3 regions of the Peribacillus sp. NPDC056705 genome follow, and region 1 is predicted to be linked to each of the others. Evidence: riboswitches for the same ligand, from Rfam matches in the RefSeq annotation. Region 1 holds a riboswitch; each other region holds the start of a gene.
The links. A riboswitch is a leader RNA that binds a small molecule or an ion and turns the genes downstream of it on or off. The one in region 1 is predicted to bind thiamine pyrophosphate.
Positions count from the first base shown of each region.

Region 2: linked by a shared signal. The riboswitch ahead of tenA (thiaminase II) and the one ahead of thiC (phosphomethylpyrimidine synthase ThiC) in region 1 are both predicted to bind thiamine pyrophosphate.
Region 3: linked by a shared signal. The riboswitch ahead of ACFRAK_RS03775 (ABC transporter substrate-binding protein) and the one ahead of thiC (phosphomethylpyrimidine synthase ThiC) in region 1 are both predicted to bind thiamine pyrophosphate.

Region 1 covers NZ_JBHTYI010000004.1:14,823-22,586, reverse strand. The annotation lists gene ACFRAK_RS06855 (cytochrome c oxidase assembly protein) at 1-223, shown strand, start outside; gene ACFRAK_RS06850 (carboxymuconolactone decarboxylase family protein) at 336-701, shown strand; gene ACFRAK_RS06845 (spore coat protein) at 759-1,391, opposite strand; gene ACFRAK_RS06840 (hypothetical protein) at 1,851-2,021, opposite strand; gene thiC (phosphomethylpyrimidine synthase ThiC) at 2,044-3,825, opposite strand; TPP riboswitch at 3,961-4,075, opposite strand; gene ACFRAK_RS06830 (HAD family hydrolase) at 4,191-4,979, opposite strand; gene ACFRAK_RS06825 (histidine phosphatase family protein) at 5,149-5,682, opposite strand; gene ACFRAK_RS06820 (hypothetical protein) at 5,916-6,368, opposite strand; gene ACFRAK_RS06815 (zinc-dependent alcohol dehydrogenase) at 6,699-7,764, opposite strand, start outside.
Region 2 covers NZ_JBHTYI010000021.1:27,718-35,481, reverse strand. The annotation lists gene ACFRAK_RS20110 (ABC transporter ATP-binding protein) at 1-629, opposite strand, end outside; gene ACFRAK_RS20105 (ECF transporter S component) at 640-1,224, opposite strand; gene tenA (thiaminase II) at 1,239-1,922, opposite strand; TPP riboswitch at 2,057-2,185, opposite strand; gene ACFRAK_RS20095 (SDR family NAD(P)-dependent oxidoreductase) at 2,321-3,067, opposite strand; gene ACFRAK_RS20090 (AMP-binding protein) at 3,120-4,757, opposite strand; gene menB (1,4-dihydroxy-2-naphthoyl-CoA synthase) at 4,776-5,576, opposite strand; gene ACFRAK_RS20080 (acyl-CoA dehydrogenase family protein) at 5,735-6,889, opposite strand; gene ACFRAK_RS20075 (sigma-54 interaction domain-containing protein) at 7,159-7,764, opposite strand, start outside.
Region 3 covers NZ_JBHTYI010000002.1:274,482-282,245, reverse strand. The annotation lists gene ACFRAK_RS03790 (ABC transporter ATP-binding protein) at 1-188, opposite strand, end outside; gene ACFRAK_RS03785 (ABC transporter permease) at 172-954, opposite strand; gene ACFRAK_RS03780 (thiamine-binding protein) at 951-1,235, opposite strand; gene ACFRAK_RS03775 (ABC transporter substrate-binding protein) at 1,247-2,251, opposite strand; TPP riboswitch at 2,386-2,495, opposite strand; gene ACFRAK_RS03770 (protein-glutamine gamma-glutamyltransferase) at 2,786-3,613, shown strand; gene rarD (EamA family transporter RarD) at 3,683-4,612, opposite strand; gene ACFRAK_RS03760 (amidohydrolase) at 4,681-6,282, opposite strand; gene mbcS (acyl-CoA synthetase MbcS) at 6,434-7,764, opposite strand, start outside.

The DNA.
Region 1 (7,764 bases):
CTTCATGTTTCGAGCTATCGTTTTTACAATTTCACTGGCCGCCCATGATATCCTTTCTAAATATATTTTTGCCCACCCTCCAAGCGGAGTCACCAAGGAACAAGCGGAAAATGGTGGAATGCTAATGTACTATGCCGGTGATGCCATTGACGTCGCACTAATCTGCATCCTTTGCTATCAATGGTTCAAAGCCACCCGGCCTAAGGGTTCATTTGCCTTGTAGGAAGGACGGTTCCATGATTCCTTTGGTAAACTCCATGTTTCTGTTTATTCATCCAGCATTTGGCTCATACTAATTTTTGATAAAAAAAATTTAGGATGGAGCTGAATGGAAAATGGAATTCGAAGCTAATAATTCTACTGAAAATGCTCTTCGTGATTATAAAGCTGGAATCGGTGTCTTTACGCATAAAATGCCTGATCTCGCAGAGAAATTCAATTCATTTACGGAAGAGTGCTTTAAAGAAGGTCAATTATCCCAGAAAGAAAAACAGCTTATCGCACTAGGAATAAGCTTATATTCTCAAGATGAATACTGTATTATCTATCATACAAAAGGATGTCTTGATCAAGGCTGTTCCGAACAAGAAATTCTTGAAGCCATTGGCGTGACCGCAGCATTTGGCGGAGGAGCCACCATGAGTCAGGCTGTAACCCTCGTCCAGGAATGCATCCAGGAAATAAATCAGATGAAACAATAATAAAGAAGGGATAGGAGAGTTGGTCCTATCCCTTCTTTATGTTCTTAACAAATGCTTTTAATGACTCATATTGTTGTTATTTCCTTGTGCCGGTGCATACGAATTCAACATTTGTTGCATATCCTGCTGCGCAAGCTGTGGAACTTGGTAGTAATGATGTTTGTTTTGATATATCGAAATCTCATATGCCATTTCAATGCAGTTCGGAACGGAATCTGCAAATACGCGGCGAACCACCGGATTCGTTATTTCAAGCGCTGCCATTGCTTTCATGGATGCTGCAGACTTGACAGCTCCAAGCATCAAGCCTGAAATGCATTCATCCGTAATTTCCGAGACGGATTGCAAAGGTTTCTTTGGCTGCGTTGGTGTCAATCCATATATAAAATCGTTATCTTGATTCATTTTGTAGCTCTGAGTCCGTTTAGAAGGATCCTGGCCCGTTTGGAAGCACTCCAATGAGATATTATATTCATCTTGGATGAACTGATATTGACGATCCATGATGTCAAGTAATTCCTGATCCTTGATATGCTGACGCAAAAGAGTATACGTGTTTAAAGTACCAATCGTTCCCGACAACACTTCATGTACATCGAATACTTCGTGACCACCGTGATTCATTTGTGGGGGAATGGCACCCGTTTGCATGTTCTGGTGTACTTGACCTTGTTGATATTGGTTTTGCATTGTATTTCCCTCCTCGTTTTATCAATGATGCGAACAAGTTTAGTATGTTGAACCCCAACTGGATTATTCAATCTAAACTCTTCCAAGAAGACCAATTAAGCTGCAGACATGTTTTCTGTATAAAAAAAACGTGACGTTTTAAACTATTAACACATTTATTTCAATGGGAGGATTTCTAATGACATATAAATGCTTCTATTGTACTGATGAAACGGAAGAAAAAAATCCATGCCGTAACGTTTCAAGTTACTGACATGGATAGAAATGAAATGCTCTGTGATGAATGTTATCAAGAAATGCTACAAGGAATAACCTGTTAAGTATCAAACAGCATTTATATTTTCCAACTTTGCTTTAATGAATGAGCATAAAAATATCCCCTTAATCATGTTGACTTTGTGATTGAATGCCCCAGCATGATTAAGGGGATTAGATAATGAAAGGACAATTAAGGCATCACTACCATTGCAGACTTTCGATTAAGTAGCACTTTGTACATTGCTGACTATAGTCATGCTTTACAAATTCATGAATACAATTCTCCCGAAAAATGTTCAGCTCTCTTTTCAGCTGTTCCAATTGAGTTTCCAACTGTTTCATTTCAACTTTTATCTGGATTACCCGATTCATCGAATTCTCCCTCTCGTCGGAATCATTGATAGATTTCCCCGTCCGTTTTCCTGAATTCATTCGCTTTTTCTTTAAGCCCTTCATCGATTACCGACTCAAAACCCAGACCCTTTTCCTTCGCCAGATCACGGATGTCCTGGGAGATTCTCATACTGCAGAATTTCGGGCCGCACATTGAACAGAAATGGGCTGTTTTGGCACCTTCAGCCGGTAGAGTTTCATCATGATATTCGACCGCCCTTTCAGGATCGAGGGAAAGATTGAATTGATCTCTCCAACGAAATTCGAATCTAGCCTTCGAAAGGGCATCATCCCGTTTTCTTGCATGCGGATGGCCTTTAGCAAGGTCAGCTGCGTGGGCCGCAATTTTATAAGTTATGACCCCTACCCGAACATCCTCTTTATTCGGAAGTCCCAAATGCTCTTTCGGTGTCACATAACAAAGCATGGCAGTTCCAAACCATCCAATCATGGCAGCTCCAATCGCAGAAGTGATATGATCGTATCCAGGAGCTATATCCGTTGTCAATGGTCCCAGGGTATAGAATGGTGCTTCTTGACAGACTTCCAGCTGCTTATCCATATTTTCTTTAATCAAATGCATCGGTACGTGACCAGGTCCCTCCACCATGACTTGAACATCGTGCTTCCAAGCAATCTTCGTCAGTTCCCCAAGTGTTTCCAATTCAGCAAATTGTGCCTCATCGTTTGCATCTGCAATGGATCCAGGACGAAGGCCGTCACCTAATGAGAAAGAGACATCATACGCCTTCATGATTTCACAAATCTCTTCAAAGTGAGTATAGAGGAAACTTTCTTGGTGGTGGGCCAAGCACCATTGTGCCATGATGGAGCCCCCTCGGGAAACGATTCCCGTAACTCGCTTGGCTGTCATGGGGATGTATCGCAAAAGGACACCAGCGTGTATGGTGAAGTAATCGACACCTTGCTCAGCCTGCTCGATTAATGTATCCCGGAAAACTTCCCAATTTAAATCCTCCGCGACTCCATTCACTTTTTCCAATGCTTGATATATCGGAACCGTCCCAACTGGCACAGGTGAATTTCTGATAATCCATTCCCGGGTCGTGTGAATATTCTTCCCGGTGGAAAGATCCATTATATTGTCTGCACCCCATCGTGTAGCCCAAGTCATTTTCTCCACTTCAGCTTCGATCGATGAACTTACAGCCGAATTCCCAATATTCGCATTTATTTTCACATGAAAATTACGTCCGATGATCATGGGCTCACTTTCAGGATGGTTAATATTTGCCGGAATGATAGCCCGCCCGCTAGCTACCTCTTCTCTTACAAACTCAGGGGCCACATTTTCCCTGATCGAAATGAACTCCATTTCTGGAGTAATGATACCTTTACGGGCATAATGGAGCTGGGTCACGTTTTGCCCTTTCACTGCACGCAATGGTTTTCTTTTCAAACCCGGAAAAACTTCGGCATTGGATTGTGACTCAACTTTTTTATACCCGTTATCTTCGGGCTTTATTTCACGGCCATCATACTCTTCAACATCTTCCCGTTCCAGAACCCAGCTTCGTCTAATCGGGGCCAGACCTTTTCGAATATCAATGGGATAATCTGAATCCGTATAAAAACCGCTTGTGTCATAAACTCGTAAAGGCGGATTCTCTTCTTCGCCGAATGACCCTGTAGTCGGACTTAGCTTAATTTCACGCATAGGTACTTTAATATCGGGTCTAGATCCTTCAGCATACACTTTTTTACTCCCGGCAAAACTGGACATAATTGAAACGTTCATGTCATTTACAGAATTACTCATCATGATTTCATTTCTCCTTTTTAAGTTCATTTAAAAAGGACAAAATCCAATCCATTTCGCACGAAAAAGCCAGATCTCATATTTAAGACCCGGCTAACGTTAGTATGACTACAGAAATGACCAATTGAAATGTCATTGTTTAGTAGATTCTAACTTCCCCACGCTGGTATGAACCAGATCAGGTCCTGAGGGTTAAGAAGCTTATGCGCTTCTCTCTCAGCCCAACTTTTATTGGACACCCCTAGTCTGAATAATTTAATTGATTACAGGGTAACTATATATCACCCTTTTCATTCTGTAAATAATTTGAAAGACCTAATATTTTCATTACAACTCTCCAAAATCTGTTATTTGGAGAGTGCCATTAATTAATTCCCCAAGCTCTCAAGAATTGGGTAAAGCTCCTCTAAATGCTTGATTTCATAGGTCGGAATCACTTCATTCCGTTCCTTATCATGGCGATTTATCCAAACTGACTTTATGCCTACCCGTGATGCTCCAAGGATATCGGTCATTAAATTGTCTCCGACCATCAATACTTCATCCTTATCAAGCTCCATGATTTCCAAAGCATGCTCAAAAATGGAGGCATCTGGTTTACCTCGTCCAAAAGCGCCTGAAATCACGATTTGGTCGAAATAAGGAACCAGTTCAGGGGTAATTTCAAGTTTGGTATTTTGCAGTTCAGGAGATCCATTCGTAAGCAATAGCAATTTGTACTTCCCTTTTAATTCATCGAGAACACGGAAGGTCTCTTCATAGATAAATGGCTTTTTGCGTCTCTCGGCCGGGAAACGTTCTGCCAGTTCAAGCCCGAATTCCTGATCATCGATCCCTAATGCCTTCAAACCTCTCGTCCACGCTTCTTTCCGATAAGCCGGTGCAATCCCGGCCATCTTCCGGAATTCATCATGATCATCCTGAAAGTTTCCCCATAATCCCTCAAATGGGTTGATTCCGATCATTTGAGTGAATGCATATGTATCGTAAGAAGAATAAAGCTCACGTGCTTCCTTTCGCACAGCCTCTTCAAACTCGACGACATTCAGGCCATATTTCTCCTTAGCCACTTCGCATGTGGCCACAAAAGCCTCTTTTACACTTTTCTGATCCCAAAGTAATGTATCATCTAAATCAAAAAAAACTGCCTTCAGCAAAATGTCCACCCCTCTTCCCCTATTATTGAATTCGTAGAAATTACACTATTACAATAATAAACCACAACCAATAAAAAAAGAATAACTATTCGGAAAATGCCTTCCTCTTTCTTAAAATAAGCAAAAATGACTTACCCCTTCTGGTAGGAAACCTAATATAGTCCCTTTATCATCTTTTAAATACATAAAGCTTTCCATTACTGGCAATCTTGAACTTTGGACCATTAAACCCCCGTCGTATCAGCTCTTTCCTCATATATACCATGAGGGCGGCATGACTCACGATCAGAACATCCCTGTCCCCCTTTGCTAAGACCTCATCCAATACTTTATTGATCCTTCGCTCAGCGATCTTAATTTCCGCCCTTGTCTGCTTGTTGATTACCGAGCAGCAGCGGATCCAGATTGCCCAAAGGATGAACGGCAGCTTAACCTTTCCTTTAAGTGGAGGGGAAGGTATTTCCCGCAGCTCCTCCATCCGATGAACCGTACCTGGATAGATATGTTCCGCTGTCTTGACAGCTCTCGACATATCACTGCAATAACATTCCTGCCATTCCTCCACACCAAACAAAGTCGTTCCGTAAATGATATCCGCTGCATCATAGTCCTCAAACCATTGCCTCATATCATCCGCCGTAACAGGTCTCCCAGTGGGAAATTCATGTGCCACCTTAAAATGCCGTACCAAACCAATTTTCATATATTCTCCTTTTTAACTTTTAAAATATACATTTCGTTTTCTTGTAAAAGTCCTTATCAATATATTACCCTATGTAAAACCATAAAAATATGTATGGTGCACCATAAAAAACCTTACTGATCTCTTCTTGACATTGTGTATGTCTAAAAACTCTTACGGATTGTCTCACTATCAGCATTTGATTATGATGGCATCAAAAAAAGAGAAAGCATTTCGCCTTCTCCAGTTTTGGTTTATTCTATGAATTGAAGTTCCGTTATCGTACATCTTTTCCTGAATTTATATTTCCCGCTCAAATCACTGAATTGATAATCATTGAGGGATTTCCCCAGTTGTTCCTTTAGCTTATCCACAGTGATTGATTCCTCTATTATCTCTTTCCAATTTTCCTTTCCTATTAACTCTTCGAACGGAATTGTAGCCAGGACTTCATCATATATCTGGATACTTTGATCGATGCCGAAGCTGCCATAGATACTGCCATTTTCATCAGCAAAGATATGCTCCGATTCCAATTCTTCCACCAATACTTCTAGATATTCCTTTGACTTAACAGGCTTAATGGCAATCTCTGCTTCCGCCGTTACAGGTCCCAATCTCTTATCGACGATCTCTATCGTCAATTTAACGTGAACGGGCGGATACCCAAACCCTTCACAAAGTTCTGCTGCCGAATTATATACCATCCATACATCCTCCTTTTGTCACTATCATTATATAATAAAAATACTCCATCTCATTACCCAAAACCCTTATTCAAGTTCACTTGGCAATGCATCTAATTATTAAATCAACTCTTCTTTTTGAGTCATATGCTCCTTCATCATCTGAAGGGTCAATCGTAACATTTCCGAAAAAATCAGTGTAATCCTGATTTCTTCCGTTCAAAGGCATAATTACCATTCATATTTCACACCCATTTTATACGTTTATCCATAATACACCATTACCTATTTGCGAACATATCCAAAAATTCCAATGCATCTCCATGCATTGGAATTTTTATAAGCTTAAGATTAAGGCTTTAACACCACTTTAATGCATTCATCTTCGTGATCGTTAAAAATTTGATAAGCTTCACTCGCTTTTTCGAGAGGGACTTTATGAGATATGATTTCCGTAGGGTCGAACTTTCCATCCGTGATTTCATCAAAAAGTTTTGGCATGTAGTGAATGACTGGTGCTTGCCCCATTTTCAGGTTAATGTTCCTTTCAAATAAATTGCCTAATGGGAACATATTATATTTGGATCCGTATACGCCAGTCAGTTGGATCGTACCGAATTTACGTACGGCGTTAAGTGCAATCTCGATCGCGCTTAACGTTCCGCCCTGAAGTTTCAGCTTTTGCTCAATCGCCTCGATCGTTGATTTCTTGCCATCCATCCCCACACAATCGATGACCACATCGGCCCCGCCTGAAGTGATTTCCTTAATGTAGCTGCCCATATCGTTATACTCGTCGAAGTTATACGCCTCAACCTTATTCATCTGTTTTGCCTTATTGAGCCTATAAGGAAGATTGTCGATTGCAATGACCCTTTTTGCGCCTTTCATCCAAGCGAACTTCTGAGCCATCAAGCCAATCGGCCCACAGCCAAGTACCGCTACCGTATCATCTTTCTTGACGCCAGCATTCTCTACACTCCAATATGCGGTTGGCAGCACATCGGACATGAACAATAGTGCTTCATCTTCAAGTTCACATGACTTTGGTATGACAAACGGCATGAAGTTTCCATATGGGACCCTTAAATATTCTGCCTGCCCGCCTGGATAGTTCCCATATCGTTCCGTAAAACCAAAGTATCCGCCTGTATCCACCGCTTCATTTGGGTTGGAATTATCACATTGGCTCTCCATATCATGTTCACAATAATAACAGTGCCCACAAGATATGTTAAAAGGCAGGACAACCCTGTCCCCTTTTTTCACCTTCGTTACTTCCGGACCCACTTCTTCAACGATGCCCATCGGTTCATGGCCAATGACATAATCCTTATGCGTGGGCAAAGCACCCTGATATATATGGAGATCGGATCCGCAAATAGCCGTTGAAGTCACTCGTACGATGATATCATCC
Region 2 (7,764 bases), on a different contig from region 1:
ATGATTTGACCGTCATCATTAAAAAGCACGATTCGATCGATGAATTCTAAAACATGGTCAATTTTATGCTCGACGATTATAACCGTTTTGTCTCGACCAACTTCCTTCAACAAGTCCCAGATTTCTTTTGTTCCTTCCGGATCAAGCATGGCGGTTGGTTCATCCAAAAATATCACTTCTGGTTCAAGGGCCAATACTGAAGCGATTGCCAGACGCTGTTTCATCCCGCCTGATAATGTTTCTATACTTGTATGGCCTAGGTTCAATCCTACTTTACGGAGATGATATTGGATTTTCCCTTTCATTTCACCTTTAGGGACGGAAAGATTCTCAAGGACGAAGGCGATTTCCTCATCGGCAAATGGCATGCAAAACTGACTATCAGGGTCTTGAAAAACATACCCCCATGAAGAAGGGCATTTCATTTCTTCAACTTTCATCGGGACTTCGATGGAATTCGGAATCAATCCGCTTAACACTTGCAAAAGAGTGGACTTACCACATCCTGATGGTCCCAACAATAGTACCTTTTCTCCTATATCTAACGATAAGGATAGGTCCTTGAAAACCAAAGATTCATCACCGGGATATTTCATTCTTAACTTCTCAACTGAAATGATTGGTTCCATGGCCCTCAACCTAATTTTGATCCAGTTCTGCATAATCTTTATTTGAAACCGGACGAACAAGATTAGTTACTCCAGTCGCTTCCAAGACTTTAACTAGATAATAGGCAGTCACACCTGCAAAGAAAATGGAACCCACAAACCTCGCTATCATGAATAAAGATAGATTCCAAGTAGAAAGCGCACCAATTTCCCCGTATGCAAAATCCATTAGTACGGATGCAAAGCAGGAAGCTACCGCAGCTAAAACGGCCACCGACATATTGAATTTTTTATATTTGAACCCCATGAACACCAGTTCCGCGAACAAACCTTGGACCACCCCATATAACAGTACGGTCAGCCCCCAAGGAGAACCTAGAAAGAATTCCCCGGAAGCTGCAGCAATCTCCGCCAAAAGTGCCACACCCGGTTTCCGTAAAATTAAAAAGGCGACGGGACCAGCTATAAACCACATTCCATAAATAAGTTGATCCAGATGTAATCCTAATGGTTTAACAGAATAGTAAATCGAACCCCAAAGGATATAAACGATTCCAAATGCTACCGAAATCACGATCGTGACTAATATATCCGTTAATTTCAATCCTTTTTTCATTATTTCATTCTCCTTTATACTTCCAGTGTTTCCTGGTGCACAGGCCATGTCTCTAAACGATAAGCCATTTCCCAAAATGAGTATTCATATTGGCTGCTAAGGATAAAATGCTCTTTCATCCTCTCCTTATCTTCGTCCGTTACTTTTTCAGCAATCTCATCAAGCCTCGCAATTTGTTCTTCCACCAAAGTGCGGAACCACTCTCCTCCGTACGCCGCTATCCATTCTTGATAAATCGGCTCTTCGGGTATGCTACCTTGCAGCTTTTCACCTATTTCATAATACAGCCAGTAACACGGCAAGATGGCTGCAATAACATCACCTAAATGTCCCGAATAAGCTGCACGATACATATGGGAAGTATAAGCATAAGCAGTCGGGGCGGGTTTGAAATTTTGCCTTTCTTCTTTTGTGATGCCTAATCTCTCAGAAAAATTCTCATGAAGCTTCAACTCCGCTTCATATGTTCCTTGTGCATGGCCGGCAAGCCTGCTTGTTGTATGTAAATCTGTAGCTTTGACTGCCCCTAAAGCTTGAACCCTGGCAAAATGAGATAAATAATAGGCATCTTGCATGACATAAAAACGAAAACATTCCAATGGCAATGTGCCATCTCCTATTCCTGCAACAAACGGGTGATTAAAACTAGCTTCCCAAATATGGTCAACTTCCCGACGGATTTCCTCTGAAAACTTCATGTCCATTACCTCCAAATAGTATTTTTCAATGAATCTTACAGAAAAAAACTTTTATCACCCCTTTTTTTGCAAACAAAAAACCACTTTCTTAAACGTAAAGAAAGTGGTTGTACTTGAAAAAATACAGAAACGTATCGTTCCAGACCCCACTTCCCTACGCTGGTATAAACCAGATCAGGTTCTAAGGGTCTTAAAGTCATACTCTAATCTCAGCTTCTGCGGTAAAATCAACTTTTACCTATAAAGCACCCCTAGTGGTACAAATTGTATATTTAATTTTCATTTGCCTTTATATTAACACGATAAATCCAATTGTCAAACGTATTAGAAAAAGTTTTCAACCTAATGCTTTAAGTTTACTAGCCTTTCAATCTTGCATAACCACCCAACTATATTGATTAGACCATAGTTAATCCACCATTTACGGAAAGTGTTTGCCCCGTAATATACCCTGCATCTTCCGAAACGAAATAGGCAACAGCACTGGCAATGTCCTCTGGTTGAGCTAGCCGGCGAAATGGAATCGCTTTTTCCAAGGCACCTGCTATACCTTCATTGTATGAGCCTATTTCTTGAAATAGGGGCGTATCTGCAGGACCTGGCGCAATACAATTGATGTTGAGTTTGTGACGTGCCATTTCTCTTGCTATCGTTTTTGTGAAGGCAATCACCCCTCCCTTAGCAGCCGAATAAACTGCCTCTCCACTTGATCCTACTCTAGCTGCATCAGATGCAATATTTACTACCTTTCCATAACCATTTTCAATCATGAGAGGTAAAATTTCCTTGCAAGTATGGATCTGCCCAAGTAAATTAATATCGATAATCCTTTTCCAAGTGCTAGGATCGCTTTTTAAAAAAGGTTCCACCTTATCCCAGCCTGCATTATTAACCAATATATCTATTTTATGATAATGATTCACTGTTTCTTCAACGGCTTTTTTAACACTTTCTAATTTCGTTACATCACAATGGACCGCCCTGGCTTCAAAACCCGAATTTTCGATTAAAGAAACCGTTTCCTCAGCATTTTTATGATTTATATCAGCCACGATGATGTTAAAATTGCGAGAAGCCAATTTTTTTGCAATCTCTCTGCCAATTCCGCTTCCGGCACCGGTAATAAATGCGATTCTTTTATTCATCGTATTTCCCTCCACTTTCACCATTTAGTCAATATGGATTTATTTAAACTGCTTATATCTTGTCGACTAACTTTTCATTTATCATTTCCCGGAGCCGGAATTTCTGGATTTTCCCGCTTGCCGTACGAGGAAAGTCATCCATTATTTCAAGAAGTTCAGGCCAATATTGTTTGGCCAAACCCTTTTGCGAGAGAAATTCCTGCATGGAATCCATCGTGATCGGGCTCTTCCCCGTTTTCATGCTGATACATGCACATGCTTTTTCCTGAAGACGGGCATCTGGAACTGCAATAACCTGAGCGCTAGAAATATCCGGGTGTTCATACAATACATTTTCTACATAAGCGACTGGAATATTTTCACCGCCACGTATGATTATGTCTTTGTTTCTTCCAGAAATTCGAATATATCCTTCTTCATCAATGAATGCCCGATCACCGGTAATGAACCATCCGTCACTATATACAGCTAAAGTATCCTCGATCCGTTTAAAATAGCCGACAAAAAGAGCCGGACCCCTTACTAATAAAGAGCCTTCTATATTCGGGGCACAGACCTCCCCTTCAAAATCTACGACCTTTAGTTCCATTCCCGGAAACGGAATTCCGTCGGTATTCGTCAGTTTTTCTTCTGGATCTTCAAGTCTCGTCAAGGTTACCAAGCCATCTTCCGTTTGACCCCACCCTGACAATATCTTGAACGGGACTTTTTCCATGGCTTCCTTTACTAAATGCCTGGGAATCGGGGCACCTAAAGCTACGAAGACTCGTAGCGAATTAAGGTCATACCTTTCTATCCCCTCCATTTGAACCGTATCCTGCAGAAAAGGAGTAGCTCCGGCCGTAAACGTTATTTTCTCCCTCTCTACCCATTCAATAAACTCTTTCGGATTCCAAATGTCTTGATAGACTCCCGTACCTCCAATATGTGTAGGGAGCCTAACTCCATAACCAAAACCTGTTTGATGGGCAAACGTTGACGCCATGAAAAGAACATCATCAGATGTTAAATGTAAGCGATCAATCCAATAATTCGTTGATATACAAAGAGTATTATGGGTATGCATAACTCCTTTTGGACTTCCTGTGGTTCCCGAGGTAAAGATAATTTCAGTCACATCATTGGGGTCAAGTGTGATTTCATCCAAAATGGATGAATCAATCCGGTCTTCCCAAGGTTCCTCAAATAAAGAGGAGAGCAGTTTCATCCCATTCGGCGCTCTGTCACCCATCACGTATATATGTTTCATTGATGGCCATTGATGACTTAGTCTTTCAATCATATCAGGGTAATAAAACCCACGGAAATACTCTGGTACAACAATCATTTTAGATTCTGCCATCCCAACCATATAGCCAATTTCCCTATCTCGATAAATTGGTATCAATGGATTGCTAATGGCACCGATTCTTGTAACAGCATAATGCAAGATTATAAATTCATTCCAGTTAGGCAGTTGAAAAGAGACAACATCCCCCTTACCCAATCCTATATGCAAGAGACCCAAAGCGACCCGATCGACCAACTTACCAAGCTGCTTGTAAGTAAAACTGCTTTTTTTATCGATAATCGCCATCTTATCTGGATGCTTTACTATAGCATCATTCAAATAATCCAAGATGGTACGATTTGGCCAAACGCCTTTATATTCCCCCACATACTCCTGAGTCAAAATCGTCTCCAATTTCACCAGTTTTAATCCCCCTCATCAACCTCTGAATTTTTTAAAATCTACAGGCCTCTTTTCTAGGAAGGCGTTCTTTCCTTCTTCCGATTCTTTTGTATTGTAAAACATCGCTAAACTGCCCATCGATAGTTGAGAAATCCCTTGAATGTTGGCACTATCTGCATTAAAGGAATATTTGAGCATTTTTAGCGCAGTAGGACTCTTATCAAGGATCTTTCTTGCCCACTCCTCTGCTGCCTCGTGCAATTGTTCCGAGGCAACGATTTTGTTCACAAGTCCCATTTCCTTTGCTTCTTGTGCAGAATATTGTTCACATAAATACCAGATTTCCCTTGCTTTCTTTTCTCCGACAATTCGTGCTAAATAAGCTGAACCAAAACCTGCATCATAACTACCGACCTTTGGCCCACTCTGGCCAAATTTTGCCGTGTCAGATGCAATGGTTAGGTCACAAATGACATGCAGGACATGCCCGCCTCCGATGGCAAACCCATTAACCGCTGCAATGACCGGCTTAGGAATGTTGCGGATCGTTTGGTGCAGCGTTTCGATTTCCAGTCCCATTCCGCCTCCTAAACCACCCGAATGATTATATCCTCCTTCTTCTCCCTTTTCTTTTTGATCTCCACCTACACAAAATGCCTTCTCACCTGCTCCCGTCAGAATCACGATACCAACACGATTATCATCCCAAGCGTCGCGGAAAGCCCAAATTAATTCCTGAATGGTTCTGGCACGAAAAGCGTTATAAACTTTAGGTCTGTTCATTGTTATCTTTGCAATCCCACCATTTTTTTCATAGATTACATCTGTTAATTCCATCGTTTTCATTCCCTTCATTATCTTAGTGATTTGCCTTGTATCCCATCATTTCACTGTTAATTACGAACTTAATCGGTACCCAATACGACTGTGAATAATTTGAGTTTCTTCGTAATAGTTTACGTTTCAACAGAATGCAAAAATACCAATCCATTGGATTAATGAGAACGGAACTCCTTTCCTATAATGTCCTTTGCAATGACCATCATATTGGCTTGAGCAGTGCCATCACCAATTTCCAACCCAATCACATCACGCAAGCGTTGCTCAAGAGGCATTTCCTTCGTATAAGCATAATGACCATTCAACAGTAAACATTCATGGATAGCTTCTACACTATATTTAGGACCTAACCACTTAACGGAAGCCGATTCTTTACTATGATTCAGCCCTTGGTCACGAAGCCAAAGGCCTCGGTAGGCTTGCCACTTCACCAGTTCTAATTGGGTATGGTGGGTCACAAGTGGGAAGGAGACCCCTTGATATGTCGCCAACGGTTTACCAAATGAATGCCTGATTTTCACATATTCGATGGTTTCATCAATACTTTGTGAAGCGGTGCCCACACATTGCAGACCTATTAACAGCCGACTTAAATCGAACCCATTCATCACTTGGGAAAACCCTTTATTTTGAAGACCGATCATATACTCTTCCGGAATCTCGACATCTGTTAAATATATCGAACCTCTTCCAATGGGGATATTCCCCATGTCCGAGTACCCTCTACATTCAACACCCGGAATATCGGCAGGCACCATGAAAGCACTTATCCCACGATTTCCCCATTCAGGTTCCGTCTTTGCAAATAAAACAAAGGCATCTCCACACATAGCTACACTTATTCCAGACTTTTCTCCATTAAGCACATACTTATTTCCTTTATGTACAGCTGTTGTTTTAATTCCGCCCGCATCCGTACCGGCGGAAGGCTCCGTAATGGCAATGCCAACAATTTTTTCACCACTTGAAATTTGGGGAAGCCACTCCTTTTTCAGTTCCTCGCTAGCGTGATTATTGATAATTTCACCGATTAATGCATTCAACATCACCGCGTAAGTTAGATTGAAATCACCACGGCCTATCTCCTCAGCAGCTATCCCCGTTGTCACACAATCCGCACCGCTTCCGCCATATTCCACTGGAATCCGAAGGCCATTAACGCCAAGTTCTCCCAGATTTTTCCACAAGTGTTTTGGAGTAATCTCTTCGCGATCCCATTTTGTATAATGTGGAAGCAACTCTTCCTTCGCAAATTCTTTCAATATTTTACGAAAATAATCTTGCTCTTCCGTAAAAGAAAAATTCAGCACATCATTACCCCCTTGATTAATTACTAATTTATCTGAACCATATTTAAAACATTCTACGAAACATGAAACCTCTTACATGACAAACTATTATTGCAAGTTGTGTGCCAACTTGAATTCGCTACAAATTTGGCTATAGTTTCCAAAACCTTTCGCATCTTTGCATTTTTTCTCATTTCTGCAAATCAAATTTGCGAAACTTCACAAAAAAACACACACTTTATAAGTGTGCCCTAATGGTTACCCTGATTACATTTCATTGGATGATACTGCTATTTCAATTTGTATTTGGCAATTTTCCTATATAAACTAGCAACATGAATTTTCAGCTTTTGAGCTGCTAAAGAACGATCACCTTCCGAATCTTTCAATGCTCGCTGAATGGCGGATTTTTCAGCATTACCTACAACTTCATCCAACGTACCGGACATAGAATTATCCATCGATGAGGGAACCTCCATTATGAAATTAGGTGTAAAATATAAAGAATCCAGAGTTAGAGTCCCTCCATCTACGATATTCATTCCGCGTTCGATTATCGCTTTGATTTCACGGATGTTACCAGGCCAATCATATTGGATAAGCCAATCTTGGAGTTTAGGATCAATTTCTTTCACATTGGACCCTAACTTGTTATTGAAATGCTCGATGAAATGATATGCCAGAGGAAGAATATCTTCGTGCCGCTCCCTTAAAGTAGGAATTTTCAATTCAAAAACATAAAGTCGATAATATAAATCTTGGCGGAATTTCCCTTCTTGAATAAGGGTTCTTAAATCTCTATTCGTCGCCGCGATAATACGTATATCAACATTTTTAGTCCCCGTCCCCCCTAGTCTTTCCACTTCCCTTTCCTGTAAAACTCGTAATAGCTTTCC
Region 3 (7,764 bases), on a different contig from region 1:
CCCAGTGAAATGATTCCCTGATCTGGCTTCAAAATGCCGCCAATCAAGTGGAACAATGTACTTTTACCGCTGCCTGATGGCCCAAGGATCGTGACAAATTCCCCATCATCCACATGGAAGTTCATATTCTCCAATATATTCTGTTTACCATCGAAAGAATAGGAGACGTCTTTAATTTCCAGATTCATCCCTTTTCCCCTCCTTTCTCTTCCAAGAAACTACGTATTTCTCCAGGAAAGTGATGATTCCAAAAAAGATCAGGCTCATGCCCATGATGATGAAAATGGCAACAAACACTCGATCTGTCCTGAACGCTGAGGAAGCGAGAGTCATATAAACACCAATCCCCGATTTTGCCCCGAGCCATTCCGAAATAACCGCCCCCATTACACTATAGGTCGCCGAAATTTTCAGGCCGGAGAAAATGAACGGGATTGAGTGAGGAAGTTCCAGCTTCCAAAATAACTGGTTTTTTCCCGCTCCCATCATCTTGAAGTAATGCTTAAGTTCGTATGGTGTCTGGCGAAAACCGTCCAATGATGCAACCGCAACCGGAAAAAAACATACAAGCGATATCACTATTAACTTAGGCAGCATGCCAAAGCCAAACCAGATCACCAAGAGCGGCGCCAAAACGATGATGGGTATATTTTGTGATAGTATGAGCAGAGGATAAACCGCATCCTTCACACCTGGAAATAGGTGTAAGATTGCCGCAATCAATAAGCCGATGCAGCTTCCAATAAAAAAACCCGACAACGCAAGCTCGGTTGTGGATATAAGGTGTCCGTAAAGAGTGCGGGACGACTCAATTCCTTCAATGAAAATGGCCGATGGAGCCGGTAACAGCCATTCTTCGACTTTCAATAAAACTGTCACTGACTCCCATACTATCAGCAACAATAATAAAAGAAAGAAGGGAGCCCCCTTCTTCCAAATTCCCCTTCCGTTCATGCCCGATATTTCTCCGTTAACGTATCCATCGTAATCCCGCTTGGCTGATATAATATTTTCACTTGGGAAATGACATTCGGCGAACCTATTTCAATCATTCTTACATTCATTTTTTCTATCACGGCAAAAAGTTCGGAAAGCTCACCCTCCATTGTCGTTTCAAGCGGGTGAACCTCATACTTGACACCTGATTCTTCAATGATCTTGATTGCTTCATCGACCATGGGGATGACATTTTCCCCTTTAGGAATGATCTGTATGCTAATTAATGAGTTGGCCATTGTATTTCCTCCTATTTTGGTAAAAATTCATTGGTAAATGCCTTTTCAGGATCGAAATCACCTTCAAGAAGCTTATTTTCAGTCATCCAATCACTGTAATTCTTCCAAATTGCAAGCTTTTGCTCACCCCATCGCGGAGCATCATCCTGATACTTGTCTGCAAGCCACTCCTGGCTTTTCTTCACTAGTTTTGCATCAAGATCCGGTGCAGATTTGATTAATATGTCCGCTGCATCGTCTGGATTCTTGATGGCAAACTGGTACCCTTTCGAAGCTGCATGTACGAATGCTTTAACAGTCTCCGGATCTTCTTTTATCATCTTTTCATTCGTAGTCAATACAGGCGTATAGTAATCAAGCTTATCAGAGTATTCGGTTAAGTAAACCATATTAAGCTTTTCATTACGCAATTCAGCCTCAACGCCTGTCCATCCATAATAAATCCAGGCAAAATCTATATCCCTTTTAACAGAAGTGAAAAAATCCGTGTCTCCTGTATTGACTATATCCACTTTATTTACATCGGCATTTTCTTTTTTCATGAGTGAATCAATGATGGCCTTCTCAACCGGAGACCCCCATCCACCATACGTTTTCCCTTCAAAATCCTTGGGAGTTTTAATGTTCTTTGCCTCAGGTGAAGCGAATCCCGAGGTATTATGCTGGATGACGGCAGCTACCGAAACAATTGGCACGCCCTGCACGCGGGCCTGCGTTATGCCCTCCTGGTAACTCACGCCAAATTCAGATTTCCCTGAAGCGACAAGCTTATCAGCTCCGGCTTCACCTGGCATGATGATTTCCACATCAAGACCTTGTTCTTTAAAATAACCTTTTTCCTTGGCTACATACAATCCAGTATGATTTGTATTCGGTGTCCAATCGAGCACGACCGATACTTTTTTTAATTTTTCATTTCCTTCATTTTTAGATGCTTCTTCTTTTTCATTAGTTCCGCCTGCACCGCATCCAGCCAAAAGGAACAACGAAGTTAACAGTGGCAAGAATTTATTCAAGTCATTATCCTCCTACACATCATATAAGATCCATATGCCGGAACCATAATGGGGCTCCAGGGTTTATTCAAATACTGGATGGAAAAGCAAAAAACGCCCGAAGATGGATTCGGACGTTAACATACAAAACAGAAAGTCAGTAATAATATGTTCCCTCCGCTGGCATCATCCAGATCAGGTTCAAAGAGTCAGCATCTAAAGGATGCAATCTCAGCCAGCAGTACTGGCCCCCCTACATTTCTCGCACATATGAACTTTTCTCTTTCATTATATCAATTCATGGGGAAAAAGGAATAGTAATTTGCTTCTTCCCGCTAATCGGAAGGGTATTCCTGCACTCTAGGAATTCTAGCAAAACATCTTTTGGAATGAAAGCAAAAAAATCCCGCCTCTTTTCATTCCAATCATTCTCGGCTGTCACGTTCCAAATAGTCAATTTAGAGCTTGCATTCATATAATGAGAATTATATGTAAACATTTTTGTTTACCGGTTTTATAAACCGTTCATTTCATAAGTAAAAGGTGGATATGATCATGATAAAGATTAATCACAAACGGTTAGATGTCAGTCAAATCCAACCAGGAGTAGCATCTGCTAAATCACTTGAAATTGTCCAATTGCTGGCGGAGGATTCCAACGTTTTTGAATATCGGAACTTTAGAATGTTTAATTTCGAGATACAACTGAGGAACCGGGTCATTGCGGCAGCTATTGCGTTGGATAAAAGTGATGCAGAATTTTCCACACTTGAGGAATCGGAATCCAATAAACAATATTGGCACCTTTCAAAGGATGGCACCTTTACCCTTCAGCCAGGGGTTCTCCCTCATGCTGCACTCGTTGACATTTTCATAAATGGAAGGCTTTATGCTTTTGAATGCGGGACTGCAATAGTCATCACTTTTTTAAAGGGCATTTTGGATTTGATCGGCCCTAGGAATTTCGACGACCTTTTTTCAAACCTAGTTTTATATGACTGGGACCCTCCACAAAATATGGAACTCATTATTCATAAAGGAAGGGATTATTCACCAGGTGATTGCGTTTACTTCAAAAACCCTGATCACGACGAGGCAACTCCTGAATGGCAAGGTGAAAATGCCATATTATTAGGAAAAGACCTCTTTTATGGCCACGGGATCGGGATTACCAGTTCACAGGGAATCATCGATGAATTAAATAGCAATAGAAAGCCGTTCGCCACCATATCAGCATTCCTGACAAATCATATCATTTTCCTGGATAGTTCCTTCTATAGTCAATTCCAACAAAATATCCCACGTGCAAAGTCCGATCACAGTCCTGTCAGCCTTTCCAATTGTATTGTATCAGAAATAGGTTCTAGTTTTTACCTTTCATGACCCGGGCATTTTCCCCTATACCGGCATAAAAAAATGCTGGGAGAGAAATCTCCCAGCATTTTTTGTTATTCACGCACCAATATTCCCCTTGCCTTTGAACCTGCGGGCACTTGCCTGACCCCATTTCGTTATGGATAATGTATAAACAGCCAAGGCTGACCATATGAACAAAAAGGCTAAAAGATGTGCTTTGGTAAAACTTTCATGATAGACGAATACCCCGATCAATAAAGATAAGGTCGGAGCGATATACTGAAAAATCCCAAGCATCGATAACGGGATCTTCTCAGCCCCTTTCGCAAAATATAAAAGAGGCAATGCCGTGACAATCCCGCCGCCCACCAACAGCAAGCTTGTGCTTCCCTCTGTAAAGAATTGCATTTCGGATTGGTTCATCAAGTATATCAGGTAACCCAGGGCAAGAGGCGTTACCATCATCGTTTCAAGTGTCAGCCCGATCGCCGATTCGGCCTTGATCATTTTTTTTGCCAGACCGTATAATCCGAACGTCATGGCCAAAACAAGAGAGATCCACGGGATGGTGCCGAAATGAATGCCAAGGATCAAGACTCCGATTCCTGCAAGCAGGAATGAAATGATTTGGGCCCGGCTCAGTTTTTCTTTTAAGACTATCACTCCCAATAGTACACTCACTAGCGGATTGATATAATATCCAAGGCTCGTGTCGAGGATCCGTCCTGAGTTAACGGCCCAGATGAACACTCCCCAATTAGCTGTAACAAGCAGTGACGCCGTTAGTAATGCCGTAAAGAGTTTGGGATTTCCCATTATGTTTTTGACATAATCAAGAAACGCTTGCCATTTTTTCATGAACATCAATAAAACCAGCATGAACACGAAAGACCATAATACCCTCTGAGCTAAAATTTCTGTTGCACCGACTCCCTGAAGGAACTTCCAGTAAATCGGCACGACTCCCCACATCATGTAAGAAAGGGCTGCATAGATTGCCCCTTCTTTTTGTTCATCCACTTTCATAACAAGCCTTCTTTCCATTTACATTCCTTTATCTAATTCCATCTAATAATTTTCTTTTTTTGCAACTGTTATTTTTTATCATACATGATTTTGTCATCGATGACCGTCATGACCGCCTCTGCTTGTAGGAGATCATCCGGCGCCACAGCAAAAACATCCAGATTAAATACGGTAAAATCGGCATCGTACCCTTCTTTGATCACACCTCGGTGCTTTTCCTTGCCGATTGCTGCAGCGCTCCCTTTTGTATACAGTGAGAAGGCCTCGTACACGGAAAGCCTTTCGCCCAAGCCATATACGGTCGGGTCCTCGCTGTTGATTTTCATCCTTGTGACAGCAGCATGAATGCCCAAAATTGGATTTAATGGTTCAATGGGTGCATCCGACCCTCCCGCACAAATGATGCCCAACTTCAAATAGGTTTTCCAGGCATAGGAGGATTCCAGTAGATCGGCTGGAACCTTTTCTTCCACCCACGGAAAATCGGACGGGACGAAACCCGGCTGGATATCAAAAATTACCGGCAGCTTTGCCGCCCGCTCCAACAGCTCCGGCCGGACAATCTGAGCATGGATGAGCCGGTCCCTCTGCCCCATTTTCGGCGGGAGGGCCTCTACTGCATTCAGGACGTATTCAAAAGCGAGATCGCCAATCGCATGTACAGCAATCGGCATTCCGGCATCCCTTGCTTTTTTCACCCATTCCTGAAGCTCGTTTTCAGTGAATATCGCGACTCCATTCGTATCCTTTTGATCTACATAAGGCTCGCTCAACAGAGCTGTGCGTCCGCCCAAGGAGCCGTCGGTAAATATCTTCATGCTGTCAAATTTGATATATCGCGTACCTTTCTGATAGCCGCCTCCTGCTGCCAGCATGTCTTCAAACGCTTCGTGATGGACGAGCAAATTGGCGCGAAAGGCCATTTCCCGGTCCTCGATAACCGATTTAAACGCCTGATATGTCGGCATGAAGCCATTGTAATAATAAAGGTCCTCGGTATGCCCCCCAGTCAAACCTAGCTTATATGCGTCTTCTATGGCCTCTATGAGCGCGTTTTCGATATACTCTTGATCAATCCCGGGAAGGCTGTCTAAAATAAAGTTCTGCGCTTGACTTTCTTTAAATAAACCATTTAAACGCCCGTCAGGATAACGGCAGACCACCCCGCCTGAAGGTTCTTTTATATCTTCTTTAATATCCGCTTCCAATAGGGCGCGGGAATTGACCACCAAGGCATGACGGCAAATCCTTTTCAATACGATGGGATGTTCTGTCGATATCTCGTCAAGCTCATCCCGTAATATCAATTCAGGACTCGGCCATTCATTTTCATTCCATCCTTCGGCAACAATCCACTTTCCAGCCGGGGTTTTTGAGCATTTTTCCTTCAAGGATTTCAAGATGGCCTCCCTGCTATCCATCAAAGAGAGGTCTAAACGAAGCAGCCTTTCACCATGCCCGACCAAATGAAGGTGACTATCCACTAACCCCGGCAGCATCGTTTGTCCATTTAAGTCGATTTCCCTGGAAATATTGCCGGCATATTCATTTTTCAAATAGTCCTGGCTGCCGGTATCAACAATTACCCCCTTTTCAGTGAAGACAGCCTCCACTCGATCGTTTTCTTTAATCATCGTATAAATCGACCCATTGAACCATAACGTTCCCATTCCGGCTTTACACTCCTTATTAAATGATTGTTACTGTGCAGATATGCAGTAAGTGTACCATCTCATATCACGGATTCCCATATTTATGCTTTTATCCAAGTACCTGTAATAAAAAAACGCCAGCCGTTACGGCTGACGGTAATGCTTTCAATCAATTGTTAAGGAGTGCTTCTTCCCTTTTCCGTAAATCAACCCGTTTGATTTTACCTGATGTCGTTTTGGGCAGCTCTTCTAAAAATTCGATTTTCCTTGGATATTTATATGGGGCAGTCAATTCCTTCACGTGCGTTTGGAGCGTCTGGATCAACCCTTGGCTGTTCGGATCGATATCCTCCATCAAGACTACATATGCCTTGACCACATTTCCCCTTATTTCATCAGGGCTTGCTATAACAGCACACTCTTTAACAAATGGATGCTTCACGAGTGCATCTTCCACTTCAAACGGTCCAATCGTATATCCCGAGCTGATGATGATATCATCAGAACGACCCTCAAACCAGAAATAACCATCTTCATCCTTTTTCGCTTGGTCGCCGGTAATATAATAGTCCCCGCGGAACTGCTGTGATGTCCGCTCCGGATCTTTAAAATATTCTTTAAATAGAGCAGGTGTATCTACATGTACGGCAATATCCCCCACTACGCCAGGAGAACAAGGTTTGCCTGAATCATCAATGATTTCCACATGGTTGCCCGGAGTCGGTTTCCCCATGGAGCCCAATTTAATATCCATGCCTTTCGTTACCCCTACCAATAGGGTATTTTCAGTCTGTCCATAACCATCACGCACTTCAATATGGAAATGGTTTTTAAAGACCTCGAACACTTTTTGATTTAAAGGCTCTCCCGCTGATACAGCACTATGAAGATGGGATAAATCATAGTCATCAAGGTTATCCGCCTTTGCCATCAATCGATACTCGGTCGGTGTGCAGCATAATGCATTCACTTTATAGTCCTGAAGCAGCTGAAGATATTTTTTCGCCTCGAACTTTCCATGATAGGCAAGACCGGCCGCTCCCGTTCCTAGTACCGCCAGGAAAGGACTCCAGATCCACTTTTGCCACCCTGGGCCTGCCGTTGCCCAAACCACATCCGTTTCGCTGATGCCAAGCCAGTTTGCTGCAGACGTTTTCAAATGGGCATAAGCCCATCCATGTGTATGGACGACCCCTTTTGGATTTCCTGTCGTTCCGGAAGTATACGATAAGAACGCCATATCCTCACTCTTCGTGTCGGCCATGGGCAGCTGATCCGATTCCTCATCGGCAAGCTCATTCAAATCCAGCCAATTTTCGATTCGTTTTCCGATTGAAAATTTGAGGAGGCTTTCCGCCCCTTCTATTTCATTCATTTCATGAGTATATTCATGGTAACTGATGATTCCTTTGACATCACCATGGTTGACTCGATACTGCAAGTCCTTCGCACGAAGCATTTCGGAACAAGGTATGACAATCATGCCAATTTTCAATGCGG